3 regions of the Glutamicibacter sp. BSL13 genome follow, and region 1 is predicted to be linked to each of the others. Evidence: riboswitches for the same ligand, from Rfam matches in the RefSeq annotation. Region 1 holds a riboswitch; each other region holds the start of a gene.
The links. A riboswitch is a leader RNA that binds a small molecule or an ion and turns the genes downstream of it on or off. The one in region 1 is predicted to bind S-adenosylmethionine.
Positions count from the first base shown of each region.

Region 2: another riboswitch for S-adenosylmethionine. It lies ahead of RCJ92_RS04725 (methionine ABC transporter ATP-binding protein); the one in region 1 lies ahead of RCJ92_RS03915 (acyl-CoA dehydrogenase family protein).
Region 3: another riboswitch for S-adenosylmethionine. It lies ahead of RCJ92_RS00705 (hypothetical protein); the one in region 1 lies ahead of RCJ92_RS03915 (acyl-CoA dehydrogenase family protein).

Region 1 covers NZ_JAVGCZ010000013.1:5,451-9,655, reverse strand. The annotation lists gene RCJ92_RS03920 (LLM class flavin-dependent oxidoreductase) at 1-90, opposite strand, end outside; gene RCJ92_RS03915 (acyl-CoA dehydrogenase family protein) at 136-1,476, opposite strand; SAM riboswitch class I at 1,492-1,581, opposite strand; SAM riboswitch class I at 1,846-1,956, shown strand; gene RCJ92_RS03910 (ABC transporter ATP-binding protein) at 1,962-2,789, shown strand; gene RCJ92_RS03905 (aliphatic sulfonate ABC transporter substrate-binding protein) at 2,881-3,894, shown strand; gene RCJ92_RS03900 (ABC transporter permease) at 3,898-4,205, shown strand, end outside.
Region 2 covers NZ_JAVGCZ010000016.1:13,157-17,361, reverse strand. The annotation lists gene RCJ92_RS04735 (exonuclease domain-containing protein) at 1-2, shown strand, start outside; gene RCJ92_RS04730 (plasmid pRiA4b ORF-3 family protein) at 77-1,450, shown strand; SAM riboswitch class I at 1,725-1,814, shown strand; gene RCJ92_RS04725 (methionine ABC transporter ATP-binding protein) at 1,889-2,698, shown strand; gene RCJ92_RS04720 (methionine ABC transporter permease) at 2,707-3,432, shown strand; gene RCJ92_RS04715 (MetQ/NlpA family ABC transporter substrate-binding protein) at 3,475-4,205, shown strand, end outside.
Region 3 covers NZ_JAVGCZ010000002.1:68,278-72,482, forward strand. The annotation lists gene RCJ92_RS00695 (AI-2E family transporter) at 1-488, opposite strand, end outside; gene RCJ92_RS00700 (4a-hydroxytetrahydrobiopterin dehydratase) at 685-1,383, opposite strand; gene RCJ92_RS00705 (hypothetical protein) at 1,513-2,211, opposite strand; SAM riboswitch class IV at 2,252-2,368, opposite strand; gene RCJ92_RS00710 (D-alanyl-D-alanine carboxypeptidase family protein) at 2,485-3,135, opposite strand; partial or broken gene RCJ92_RS00715 (response regulator transcription factor) at 3,223-3,891, shown strand; gene RCJ92_RS00720 (sensor histidine kinase) at 3,935-4,205, shown strand, end outside.

The DNA.
Region 1 (4,205 bases):
CTGCGGGTGGCGCCAGAGTCCGGGCGACTGGTGGGCGACGCAGTTCATGTCAAAGGCGTTGAACAGGATTTCGCGGGGTGTGCGGCTCATGGCGGTCCTTCTTTCGGGGGTTTGATTCGATGGTGGCGGGCGGGACTAGCGGAAGCTGACCTGGCCCGGGGCGGGGACGTCCCCGGTGGCGTTCAGCCGCACCGGGGGCACCGCGTTGATCTCGTAGTCGCCCACGATGCGGGATTTGTAGATGGCGGGGTTGTGGGTGGCGATGGTGCGGGCGTTGCGCCAGTGCCGGTCCATGTTGCAGCTGGCCTTGGTGGCCGAGGCGCCCAGCGGGTCAAAGAGCTTGCTGGTCACCCCGATGGTCAGCGGCTGGGTGACCGATTGGGCGCGGTTGGCGGCCAACTCGCACACCGCATAGCGTTCGGCGGGGCTCAGGTTGGCGTCGGCCAGGGCGGCCTCGACCTCCAGCACCGCGCCCATCACCACCGACTCGATGGCGAAGACCTCGGCCGAGACCTCCCCCACGACCTGCAGGACCTGCGGTTCGTGGCGGACCGGGACCCCGGTGCCGGTGCTGAAGCTGCGGGTGCGCAGCTGGACCGAGGAGCGCAGGTCATTCAGCGCCGCGCGGGCCACGCCGGCCTGCACGGCCAGCAGCACCAGCTGGAAGATCGCCGATTCGGTGTCGTTCTCATGCTGCGGGATGAAGCTGTCCACCGGGACCCGCTCGAACGTGGTGGTGCCGGTGCCCGTCAGCTGCTGGCCGAACCCGTCCCAGTCATCCAGGATCCGCACCCCGGAATGCTGGGTGGCCACGACGGCGATCTGCCGACCGGGCAGCTGCGGGTGGGCCACGGCCACCATGGTCCAGTCGGCAAAGATGGTCCCGGTGCAGTAGTACTTCTCCCCGGTGACGAACCAGCGGCCCTCGTGCTCGGTGGCCGTGGTGTTCAGGCTGCCCAGCCGGTTGCCGCCGCGTTCGGTGTAGGCGTTGCCCACAATGTGCCCGGCGGAGATCCGCTCCAGCCATTTGGCCTGCAGCGACTGGTCCTCGAAGGCCAGCACGTCTTCGACGAAGGCCAGGTGGGCACGCCAGAGCTGGGCGATGTGGGAGTCGGCTTCGGCCAGTTCAATCAGCAGGCGGAAGACATCGGACATGCGGGCACCGTACCCGCCGCGGTCCACCGGGACGCGCAGGGCCCCGAAGCGTTCCCGGTTCAGCAGCCCCACTTGCTCAAAGGGCAGGATGCGCTCCCGGTCCCGGTGGGCCGCGCCCTCGGCGATTTGCGCGAAGACCGGCCGGAAGGTGGCGGCCAGGCGTTCATATTGTTCGTCGGCCCCAGGCCCCGGGGTGATCTTCAGCAGCTGCCGCTCGGGCAGCTGCTCGGGGTGCTGGTCCAGGTCCACGGCGTTGCCCGCAGGGGCCTGGGCAGGGTCGGACAGCGCGTTGAAGTCCGGTTGGGGTTCGCCGAATGACATGCAAGAGCCTCAATTCTTCCATCGGTCCTGGCGGTAGCACCGGCCCGCATGGGGTGGTTGCTGCGGCGTCGTGGAGCCAGATCTCTCGGCCGCTCTGGATGGTTCATCTCATTTGTACCGGCGGTGACGAAGCCGGCTCAAGGCCTGGCGTCATATTTCGGGGCATGAAGCGCAGATGACGTCGAACGCCCGGATCGCGCGAATGGGCAGGACGTTACAGCCTGACCCCCTCAAGCGGCAGAATGATGCAGAATCCACAAGGGATCAAAGAAATACCAGAATTACCGGCCCCAGAAACGTATGCTTCGAAGATTCGTCACATTACGAACGATTTGCCTTCCATCCGTTCGGGACGATTACATGGTGGCGTAACCATCCCGAGCGGCCGAGAGATCTGGCTCGTTGACGCCGCAGCAACCACCATGACGGGGAGAAGGCCTCTTCCTGCATGGACGGTGCTAACGCCAGAAGCGATGGAGATGACAATGAGTACTGTCCTTGTGTCGCCCACACCCGTGGCGCCATCCACTGCCCGATCGGTTCAGTTCCACAACCTGGGGCGTTCGTTCACCGCAGGACGGCAGACCCGCACGGTCCTGTCGGGCATCGACCTGCAGATCACCGCCGGTCAGGTGGTGGCCATCCTGGGCGCCAGCGGCTGCGGCAAGTCCACACTGCTGCGCACCGTCAGCGGCCTGGATCACCCCAGTGTCGGCCAGGTCCGCATTGGCGGCCACGCCGTGGAGGGAATCGATGACCGCTGTGCGGTGGCGTTCCAGGAACCCCGGTTGCTGCCGTGGCGGACGGTGCGCCAGAACATCGCCCTGGGCCTGTCTCCGCAGCTGACCGCCCAGGCCGGGCGCGAGCTGATCGCCGAGCTGCTGGAACTGACCGAACTCACCCACGCGGCGGAACTTCGTCCGCGCGAGATTTCCGGGGGCATGGCCCAGCGCGTTTCACTGGCCCGCGCCCTGGCACGGCGCCCCGGGGTCCTGCTGCTGGACGAACCGTTCGGCGCGCTGGATGCCCTGACCCGCCTGAAAATGCAGGATCTGCTGCTGGACATCCACCGTTCGTTCCCGACCACGGTGCTGATGGTCACCCATGACGTGGACGAGGCCCTGAGCCTGGCCGACCGCGTCATTGTCCTGGGGCACCGGCGGCCGAACGCGGAGCAGAAGCAGAACGGGGCCGGGGTCATCGAGGACCTGCCCCTGAACTCCCACAGGCCCCGCAACCGGACGGGTTCCGGATTCACCGCCCAGCGCGCGCATCTGCTGCAGCTGCTCGGTGTCGACCCGTCGGGCCATTAACCCCCGCGCCGCGTCGCCTTCCTGCCCATCCCTCACCCTTGCGTCCGGGCCTGCTCCCGTGCGCCGCCGAACCCACCCGCTAAGGATTCCCATGTCAAAATTCATCCTGTCCCGCCGTTGCGCATTCACCTTCGCCGCCGTGGCATTGGCCGCGAGCAGCCTCAGCGGCTGCGCCGGGGAGAACGCCGCTGCCGGTGAGACCCTGACCCTCGACTATGCGACCTACAACCCCCTGAGCCTGGTGCTGAAGGAAAAGGGATGGCTGGAGGATGCGCTGGCCGACGACGGCATCAGCGTCGAATGGATCCAGTCGGCCGGGTCAAACAAGGCCAACGAGGCACTGCGTGCGGACGCCATCGACGTGGGCTCCACCGCCGGATCCGCCGCCCTGCTGGCCCGCTCCAACGGTTCCCCGATCAAGACGATCGCGTTGTACTCGCAGCCCGAATGGTCAGCACTGGTCGTGGGCAAGGATTCACCGGTTTCCTCGGTCGCCGACCTGAAGGGCAAGCAGGTCGCGGCCACCAAGGGCACCGACCCCTACTTCTTCCTGCTGCAGGCCCTGCAGGAGGCGGGGTTGGGGGAAAAGGACATCACGTTGCAGAACGTGCAGCACGCCGACGGGCGCACCGCTTTGGCCAACGGCTCGGTGGATGCCTGGAGCGGACTGGACCCGATCATGGCGTCCGCCGAACAGGACGGGGCACGCCTGCTGTACCGCAACCTGGACTTCAACACCTATGGGGCGCTCAACGCCCGTGAGGACTTCCTCAAGGACAGCCCGGAAGTGGCGCAGACCGTGGTTGACGCCTATGAGAAGGCGCGCCAGTGGGCCGGCAGCCACCCGGAGGAAACCGCACAGATCCTGGCCGATGTCGCCGGACTGGACGCTCAGGTCGCCGACACGGTCATCTCCGAGCGATCCAACCTCGACGTGGCGGCGGTCCCGGGCGAGAAGTTCGTTCAGGTGCTGGGCAACATTGGGCCGGTGTTTGTCGACAGCGGCGATGTGAAGAGCCAAGCCGAGGTGGACGCCGCACTGGACACCCTGGTTGACGACCAGTTTGCCCGGCAGGCCGATGCCTCACAGATTGCGGGTGAATAGGCGATGACCGCTCCTGTTGACCAGCAGCCGGCCACCACACAAGCCGATGCCCCGCGCGCCGGGCTGCTCGCCGCACTGCTGGGGCTCCCGCGCTGGCTGGTGGGCCTGGTTGTCCCCGCCCTGGTCCTGGTGGCGTGGCAGTTGGCCACGACAAGTGGACTGGTGCCCTCCTATGCGCTGCCCACCCCGGCCTCCGTCATCACCGCCGCCGTTGACCTGCTGGAGCGCGGTGAGCTGTGGACCCACATAGGCATCTCCGCCCAGCGGGTCCTGTTGGGCTTTGCCGCCGGTTCGCTGCTGGGCCTGGTCTT
Region 2 (4,205 bases), on a different contig from region 1:
AATCTGCCGCGGGACGCGGCGCGACTTATCCTCCCGCAGTCTTCGCTCCAAGCCGCTGATCTGCAACGATGGGTCTATGACTTCTCGCGACCTGCTGACGCTGCGCATTGAATTGATGGAAGCCCAACCGCTGATCTGGCGGCGCATCCAGATTCCGGCCGACCTGGACCTGGCCGCTGCCGGTGACATCATCCAGATCGCCATGGGCTGGGACAACAGCCACCTGCAGTCCTTCCACAGCGCGGACCCCACCCAGGGATGGGGCAAGCCACAGACCGGAACCAGCTGGTATGACCAGCTTGCCCTGGACGAGGAGCTGGAGGGCCAGCCGCAGGAGGGCACCACACTCGGCCAGGCCCTGGCGGTCAACCCGGGAACCTTGTTCTACGTGTACGACTTCGGGGACAACTGGACGCACCGTCTGACCCTCGAATCATCAACCCCCTGCCCGGACGAGCAGTGCGCCGCCCGGGTGCTCGAGGGGGAAATGCGGGCGCCGGTGGAAGACAGCGGAGGATTATCGGGCTGGTACGACAAGCTGGAGGAGTTCAACGCCGAGCAGCCCACCGAGGAGCAGCAGGAAACCATCGACTGGCTGCGCTGGCGCTCCGGCGATGAGCTCGACTTCGACCCGATGACCTACAACCAGCAGGCGGCGAACCGCGAGCTGGAACTGTACTTCAGCCTCCTCGCGGGAAACTCGGTCTTTGTCCAGTGGCTGCGCGGCAAGCCCTCGGGGGTACGGCGCTACGCGCTGATCCTAGCCAGCGAGGCCGGAATCACCGACGCCGCGGCAGGCGCGCGGATCCCCGAATGGTTCTTCACGGAGATAGTTCGGCCTTTCCAGGTGCTCATTGAGCTGGCCCAGGGCGAAGGCATCAAGCTCACCCCCGCCAGCTGGATGAACCCGAAGGCCGTGGCGGAACTGGTGGAGCGCCTGCAGTGGGAGGGCATTGACTACGAATCCTCCTCGCGCAAGCGTGAACACACGATGCCCACGGTGGCCCAATTGCGTGAGGTGGCGCGCATGGCCGGACTGGTGCGGGTCTACCGCGGGCGTGTGCTCGCCACGAAAAAGGGCAGTGAACTGGCCGGGGATGAACCGCGCCTCGCCCGCCATCTGCTGAACGCCATCAACACGGCGGAAAAGGACGAGGGCTTGCGCGATGGCACCATCGCCTACTGGTTGTGCCGGGCCGCCGGGATCGAGGCGCTGAGCGACGCGGCGTCCGACTACATTACCGAGGTCATGAACTTGCTGGGTTACCGGATGGGGCCGCTGGGTCAGCCGCTGGGGCGCCATGCGGTCGTGCACCGCAGCACTCTAGCCCTCCTGTTTGAGGAGCTCGCCCGGTGGCACCGACGGGACTCCGGCGGCTACTTCTCAAAGCCTGCCCAGGAACACGTGGACGAATTCGCGCGGATGGTGCTGCAGGCTCCCGTGTCCTGAGGCGCGCCGCAACGGGGCGAGAGACGAACCGGTCCACCGCCTGACTGCGCTGTTGGCCTGCGGCCCCTGATGGGCCGTGCATTATGGCTTTGGTGTGCCTAGAATCTGCAATCCGCCTCATCCGTTGATTCACATGTCGTCACAACAGCGGAAGATGACGGGATGTGACGCCCGAAATGTCGCCATAAGACTGATCATTGCAGCTTGTGACCTGCCCTTTGAGTCGTTCTCCATCCCTGCGCCAGACTGGTGGACAACGAAGGCGATGACCTTCAAACCATCCAGAGCGGCCGAGAGATCTGGCTCTACGACGTCGCGGCAACCACCCATTGGGGCACGGTGCTACTGCCAGAAACGATGGAGAATTTCCTGGCTGACCGCTCCTCAGTGAGGCCGCGCGGCCGGGACGCTTCGTCGCGGTAAAGACGAGGAGTACACATGATCAGCCTGCGCAACGTATCGACAAGCTTCGGCACCGGCAGCGACGCTTTCACGGCCGTGGACAACGTGTCCCTGGACATTCCCCGGGGCTCGATCCAAGGAATTATCGGTTTCTCGGGAGCGGGAAAATCGACCCTGATCCGCAACATCAATCTCCTGCAGCGCCCGGACAGCGGTTCGGTCCAGGTTGGCGGCGTGGAATTGACCGAACTTTCAGAGGAAGAGCTGCGGCGCGAACGCCATCAAATTGGCATGATCTTCCAGCACTTCAACCTGCTCAATAACCGCACTGCCGCCCAAAATGTGGAGCTCTCGCTCAAGTTTGCCGGGGTTCCCGCCCGCCAACGGAGAGCGAAGGCCCAGGAGGCGTTGGCCATTGTGGACCTGGCCGACAAGATCCATTCCTATCCGGCCCAGCTCTCCGGCGGCCAAAAGCAGCGCGTGGCCATCGCCCGCGCCCTGGCCACGGAGCCCAAGGTGCTTTTGTGCGACGAACCCACAAGCGCCGTTGACCCGCGCACCACCGACTCGGTGCTCCAATACCTGCTGGACATTAACGCCAACCTGGGAATTACCACCGTGATCGTCACCCACGAAATGAACGTGGTCAAGGCCATCGCCGACAACGTGGCGGTAATGGAGGACGGGCGGCTGGTTGAACAGTTTGATCTGGCCGAGTTGAGGCAACCGGGTTTCAGCCCGCATACCGCGATCGGACGCTACCTGATCAGTGACGAGATCGTCCTGCAGCGCCCCACCGGCCAGGAAGAACACCGCACCCCGCAGCTGTCGGCTGCCGCATCCTAGGAGACGTCTTGAGCACAATCTATCTTCCGCTTGCGGCCGCTGCGAGCAGCAACGGTGCAGTGGCCACGTTCAGCATTGACCGCCTGCTGGAACTGGGACCCGAGATCGGCGTCGCGATCGGCCAGACCCTGGCGATGCTGCTGGTCTCGATTCCCCTGGCGATCCTGATCGGTACCCCCTTGGGAATCTGGCTCTATTCCATGTCACCGCAGGGCCTGCGGCCCCGACCGCGGCTGCACCGCATCGTCGACGGTGCAGTCAACACCATCCGCTCCTTCCCGTTCCTGATCCTGCTGATCGCGATCATCCCGGTCACCCGGTTCATCGTCGGAACAACGGTGGGTACCGCCGCGGTGATTGTCCCGCTGACCATCAACGCGATTCCCTATTTCGCCCGCTTCGTGGAACAGAACATCACCCAACTCGGTTCGGGCGTCGTTGAAGCCGCCAATGCCATGGGCGCCACCCGCGGGCAGATCATCCGCGACGTCCTGCTGGTGGAGGCCCGGCCGGCGCTGTTTGGCTCGATCACCATCATGACCGTCTCCTTCATCTCCTACTCGGCCATGGCAGGGCTGGTGGGCGGCGGAGGGATCGGCGACTTCGCCATCCGCTACGGCTACTACCGCTACGAGACCGGTGTCATGCTCCTGGCCATCGTGCTGATGATCGCGCTGGTGCACCTGGTGCAGGTCTCCGGTACGGCGCTGGCCCGGCGCTACGACAAACGATAGCCAGCACCCGTTACTTCACCTTCACTACTTCAAAGGAACACCATGTCACTGACTCGTCGCAGGATCATCACCTCAGCAGCCGCCTTGGCCGTCACCGGCCTGCTGGCTTCATGCGGTTTGACCGGCAATGTCAATGCCGGGAACGACAAGACCATCAAGCTGATCGTCACCGAATCGGCGCCCACCCAGGAGCCCACGAAGATCGCCGAGCGAATCCTGGAGGAGCAGGGATGGGATGTGCAGGCGACCTACGTCACCGACATTGTCCAGCCCAACCACGTGGTGGCGAACGGTGAATATGACGCGAATTTCTTCCAGCACGCAGCCTACCTGGAGCAGTTCACGGCGGATCAGAACATCGAGGTGGACCCGGCCTTTTACATGTACGGTTCACCGGCCGGGCTGTACTCGACCAAGCACAAGTCGGCGAAGGAACTGCCCGATGGGGCCAAGATCGCCATCCCGGTGGATCCCTCGAACAACGGCCGGGCCCTGGCCCTGCTGGCCAAGGAGGGGCTGTTGAAGATCACCGAGGGCAAGAGCGTCATCCACCTTTCGCAGAACGACATCCTGGAGAACCCCAAGAACTTCTCCTTCGTTGAGGTGGACCAGCAGTCGCTGTCCAAGACCCTGCCCGACGTGGATGCCGGCTTCCTGTTCGTGAGGCTCGGCGGGGAGATCGGGCTGACCCCGCAGGATGCGCTGCTGTTTGAGGAAGAGGAGGACGCTCTTCCCTACAACAACCTGGTGGCGGCAAAACCCGGTTTCATGGA
Region 3 (4,205 bases), on a different contig from region 1:
CTGGTGATGAACGCGGTCACCCGTTGCACCGCGTCATCCAGCTGCTGCCCGTCAATGCTGAACGGCAGTCCGCCCACCACGTTTTGGACGGTGGAGTTCAGCTGGTTGAACCCCTCCACGGCCTGCTCGACCAGGGTGGGCCACTGGTTGATGACCGAGAACACCAGCCCGGTGCCGATGCCTCCCAGGATCAGCAGCGCGCCAAGGAAGACGGTCCACGCGGCCAAGAGCGGGGACATGACCCGGCGCAGCCGAATCACCAACGGCCACAAGGCGCAGGAGAGGATCACGGCGATGAGGGTGGGAATCACGATCAGGGTCAGCCGCAGCATCCCCAGGACCACCAGGCCCGCAATCACGCCGATGATCAGCAGCTGCAGGCACCGGGTACCGAGCCTGCCCAGCGGGTCGGTCCACAATCCCTGGAAGGTCACCGCGGGGCGCTCCACCGAGGCCCACGCCTGTTCATCCAGCGAGGAGGACTCCACCCGTGTTTTCCTGCTGCCTGATGTACGCCTGCGAAAGAAAGCCATGGTCGCTCCTACCATCGGCCAATAGTGGGTCGGGCAGCAGTCGCGCCCGGTAGGTCCTGCACTGCCGGTTCAGTCGAGCGCCGTTCCCGCCGACATCACCGTTTCATCTTCGTGCCACCGCAGATGCAGCGACGCCGCACCCCGCAACCGGCTATTCGCGGCCGGACTCGGCCTCGGTGCAAATGCACAGCCGGTTGCCCTGCTTGTCCGTGACGATCACCCAGCTTGGCGCGTACTCGTAGTCGAACTCTGCGTCGGTGGTTTTCAGGGTTTCCAGCAGGTCGCCACTGTGGCTGTGGGGCACCGTCACATCAACGTGGAAACGGTTCTGGTTCGGCGTTTGGGTCTCCTGAAACCAGATGGCCGGGCCACGGCCATGCGGGTCGGTCAGCGCACCGTCCGCCGCCTGTTCATAGCCCAGGGCAGCCTGCCAGATCTTGGAGATCTGTTGCGGGTTTTCGGTATCGATGGCGATTTCCACCGTCCGGACCAGGCCCAGGTCCACTTGGGCACCAAAGTTTTCGGCCTGGTCGGAGATCTGGGTGGCCAGGGTGAAGTCCCGTGACGTCACTCCGCCGACATCGTGGGACACCAGGTTGACGAACACCGTGTCGTAACGCCAGTCCACGTCCGGATGATGTCCGGCTTCCTCGGCCAGCGCGCCAATCGCCGACACGAGCTGAATCGCGGCGGCCGAGCTCGGGCACTTGAAAGCGGTCCGCAGGGACCCCAGCCCGTAGCGCCAGTGCGGCAATTGTGAGAGCCGTGCCTGGATTTCGTCTGCTGACAGCACATCTTTGCCTGACATTGTTCTTGCCTCTCTGCGGATGGAGCCAACGACCGTGACCATAATGGCCACGGTCGTTCTCAGCTTGCCGCGCCCCTGGAGAAGAAAGAAGGCCCTTTAGCCAATTGCCAGCGTTGCGCGTCGAACGCGCCGTCGCTCGTCGTAGCAGGCCTCCGCCCCCTGCCCCGGGTCCTACATACCCAGTAGGAGGATCTTCTCCACCGCTACCGAGATCGGCAGGCGGACCAGCAGGCCCGGCAGGTCCTGCCAGTGCTCGGGGTTGAGGTTCGCACCGTTCGCTCCGAGGCTCCCGCTGGAAAGATTCAGTTCGGCCAACCGGCCCTCGAACCAATCCTCACGCCCTGCCCACTTCGCCTTGCTCCGGCAGCGCTCCACGACGCTTTCAAGCTTCGCGTGCAATAGACAGTACAGTTCCGGGGTAAACCCGGCGCGCATCCACTTGTGGATGTACCGTTCCGTGTCATACCCGCGGTACAGTTCGCCATCCAGCAGCATTGCGGACCGTTGGCTCTTGACGATGAGCCAATTTCCCTTCGGACGCGGGACGTACGGTGGAGCGTACGGGTTTTCCAACAGTGCGGCATCCCACCGCAGGTCCAGTTGTTCCCTTACCGTTGGTTCATTTCCCTTGATGCCTGCCGGCAGACCGTACTTGTCGACCGGAATCTCTAGCGGGCCTCCCCGAACCAGCTCGGCCCGGCCGTCGGCACGCAGTCTCATGGCCTGATAGATCTTCGCGGCCGATTCCGTGCCAACAACATCATCACCGTAAAGCTCCCGGCGCCAGGCCTCGAAGTCCTGCGCATGTTCCTTGTTGAAGTTCTCGTGCTGGCTGCGTTCGTTTTCAGACAATTGTTGTTCCCCTCGCATGGGAGGACCCGGCGACGGAGGATTTATCTCCGCCGCGGCATCCACCGACTTGCCCGGCGGCTGGTGCCGCGGACCGGTTCTTCCCCTGGGGCACCCCGCTCGGTTGAGGAGGGTTGCCGTGCAGCAAGCCAGGTACTTATCGCTGCAGCTCGTGAACCTGGGAATCATCCTATGCGTCCGGTCCGACGGTTTGGCGTCCGCGTAGGCCGCGATTGCTCACTGTGGATTGTTCATTATCGAAGGAACGGTCCACTTGTCACCTAATTCGTGTTTCTAGCGCTGCAGCCGAGGGTCTTCTGTCGGATCCGTGTACGGGGCGGGGCAGCCCTGGCTCACCGCTTCCGGGCGCAGCTCAAAGTGCCACGGCTCATTTTCGTACACCGTGCACAGTCCGTAGTAGCGACCGTGCTGGTCTAGCCACGACCGCGCGTCATAGGATCCGATGTCTATCGCGTTGCCGGAGACATGCGGTGAAGTCTGCGCAGTTGCAACCCACCAGGCGGCTTCACGCTTCGACCCGTACCGGTCTACCGCCTCGTCCAGCAGCTGCTGAAATGCTTCCGAGCGCCAGCCGCTGTTGACGATGAACTTGATGTCATCCTTGGCGGCGTCGGCTGCTGCCTCATTCATCGCCTCGCGCAGGTCCGGACTCAAGTAGTGCACGGCTGGTACCGGGGACTTCAGAGTGGTTCCTGAAGGCACATCCCCACCAGCCACCCCTAACGCACCTGCCCTTGGCTCTTGTCCTCCCTGGACCACCGACGTCACGGTTGCCGCCATGGATGAGGGACTCCAGTCACTGCGGGTTCCGAGCGTTAGGGCCAACGCAAGCACCCACAGGGTGGTAAGCAGCGCCAGAAGCACCAGGATGATTTTGGCCAGGAGGGATTTCTTGCGGCACTTGGCCGGTCGCATTTTTCTCATGGAACCAGTCAAGGCGGCGTCCTGTTGCCGGGCCGTATCGAAATTTTGATATGCCCGCAATATGTTCCGGCTCGTACGATTGGGGCTATGCGTGTACTGATCGTCGAGGACGAACTCCTGATGGCGGAGGCGATCCGTGACGGATTGCGCTTGGAAACCATCGCTGCAGATATTGCCGGGGACGGTGCTACGGCCTTGGAACTTTTGGAGATCAATGCCTACGACATCGCCATCCTCGACCGTGACATTCCCGGCCCCTCCGGTGATGAAGTAGCCCGTTCCATCGTGGCCTCCGGTACCGGTTTGCCGATCCTGATGCTGACCGCCGCTGACCGGCTCGATGAGAAGGCCTCAGGTTTTGAACTGGGCGCGGATGACTACCTGACGAAGCCCTTTGAGCTCCAGGAACTGGTGATGCGCCTGCGGGCATTGAGTCGGCGCCGGGCTCATCACCGCCCTCCGATCCGCGAAATAGCTGGAGTAAGGTTGGATCCCTTTCGCCGCGAGGTTTACCGAGAAGGCCGCTATGTGGCTTTAACACGCAAGCAGTTCGCGGTACTGGAAGTCCTCATGGGGGCAGAAGGTGGGGTGGTCAGCGCGGAGGAGCTGCTGGAACGAGCATGGGATGAGAATGCCGACCCCTTCACCAATGCGGTGCGCATTACGGTCTCAGCCTTGCGGAAACGTCTGGGCGAACCGTGGGTGATCGCAACAGTTCCAGGGGTCGGATATTGCATCGAAGCCCCGGACAGTGAAGTACCTATGGTGTTGGACAGTGGAAAAGCCAAAAGGGCTGAGCGTGCGACTGAAGCTCACTTTAAGCTACGTCGGTTTTCTGATGTTGGCTGGCGCGCTGCTGCTCACCGCCGTCTGGGTTTTCCTGCTGCGCTATGTTCCCGAGGGGAACATCGACAGCGCTAGAGGTTTCGTCCCGAACCGCTCGGATCTACTTGATGCCTTTGGACCCGCGGCCACCGGCGTGCTGCTCTTCCTGCTGGGTTTTGGGCTCATTGGAGGCTGGTTCCTCGCCGGTCGAATGCTTGCCCCCTTGGATCGCATCACGCAAACCA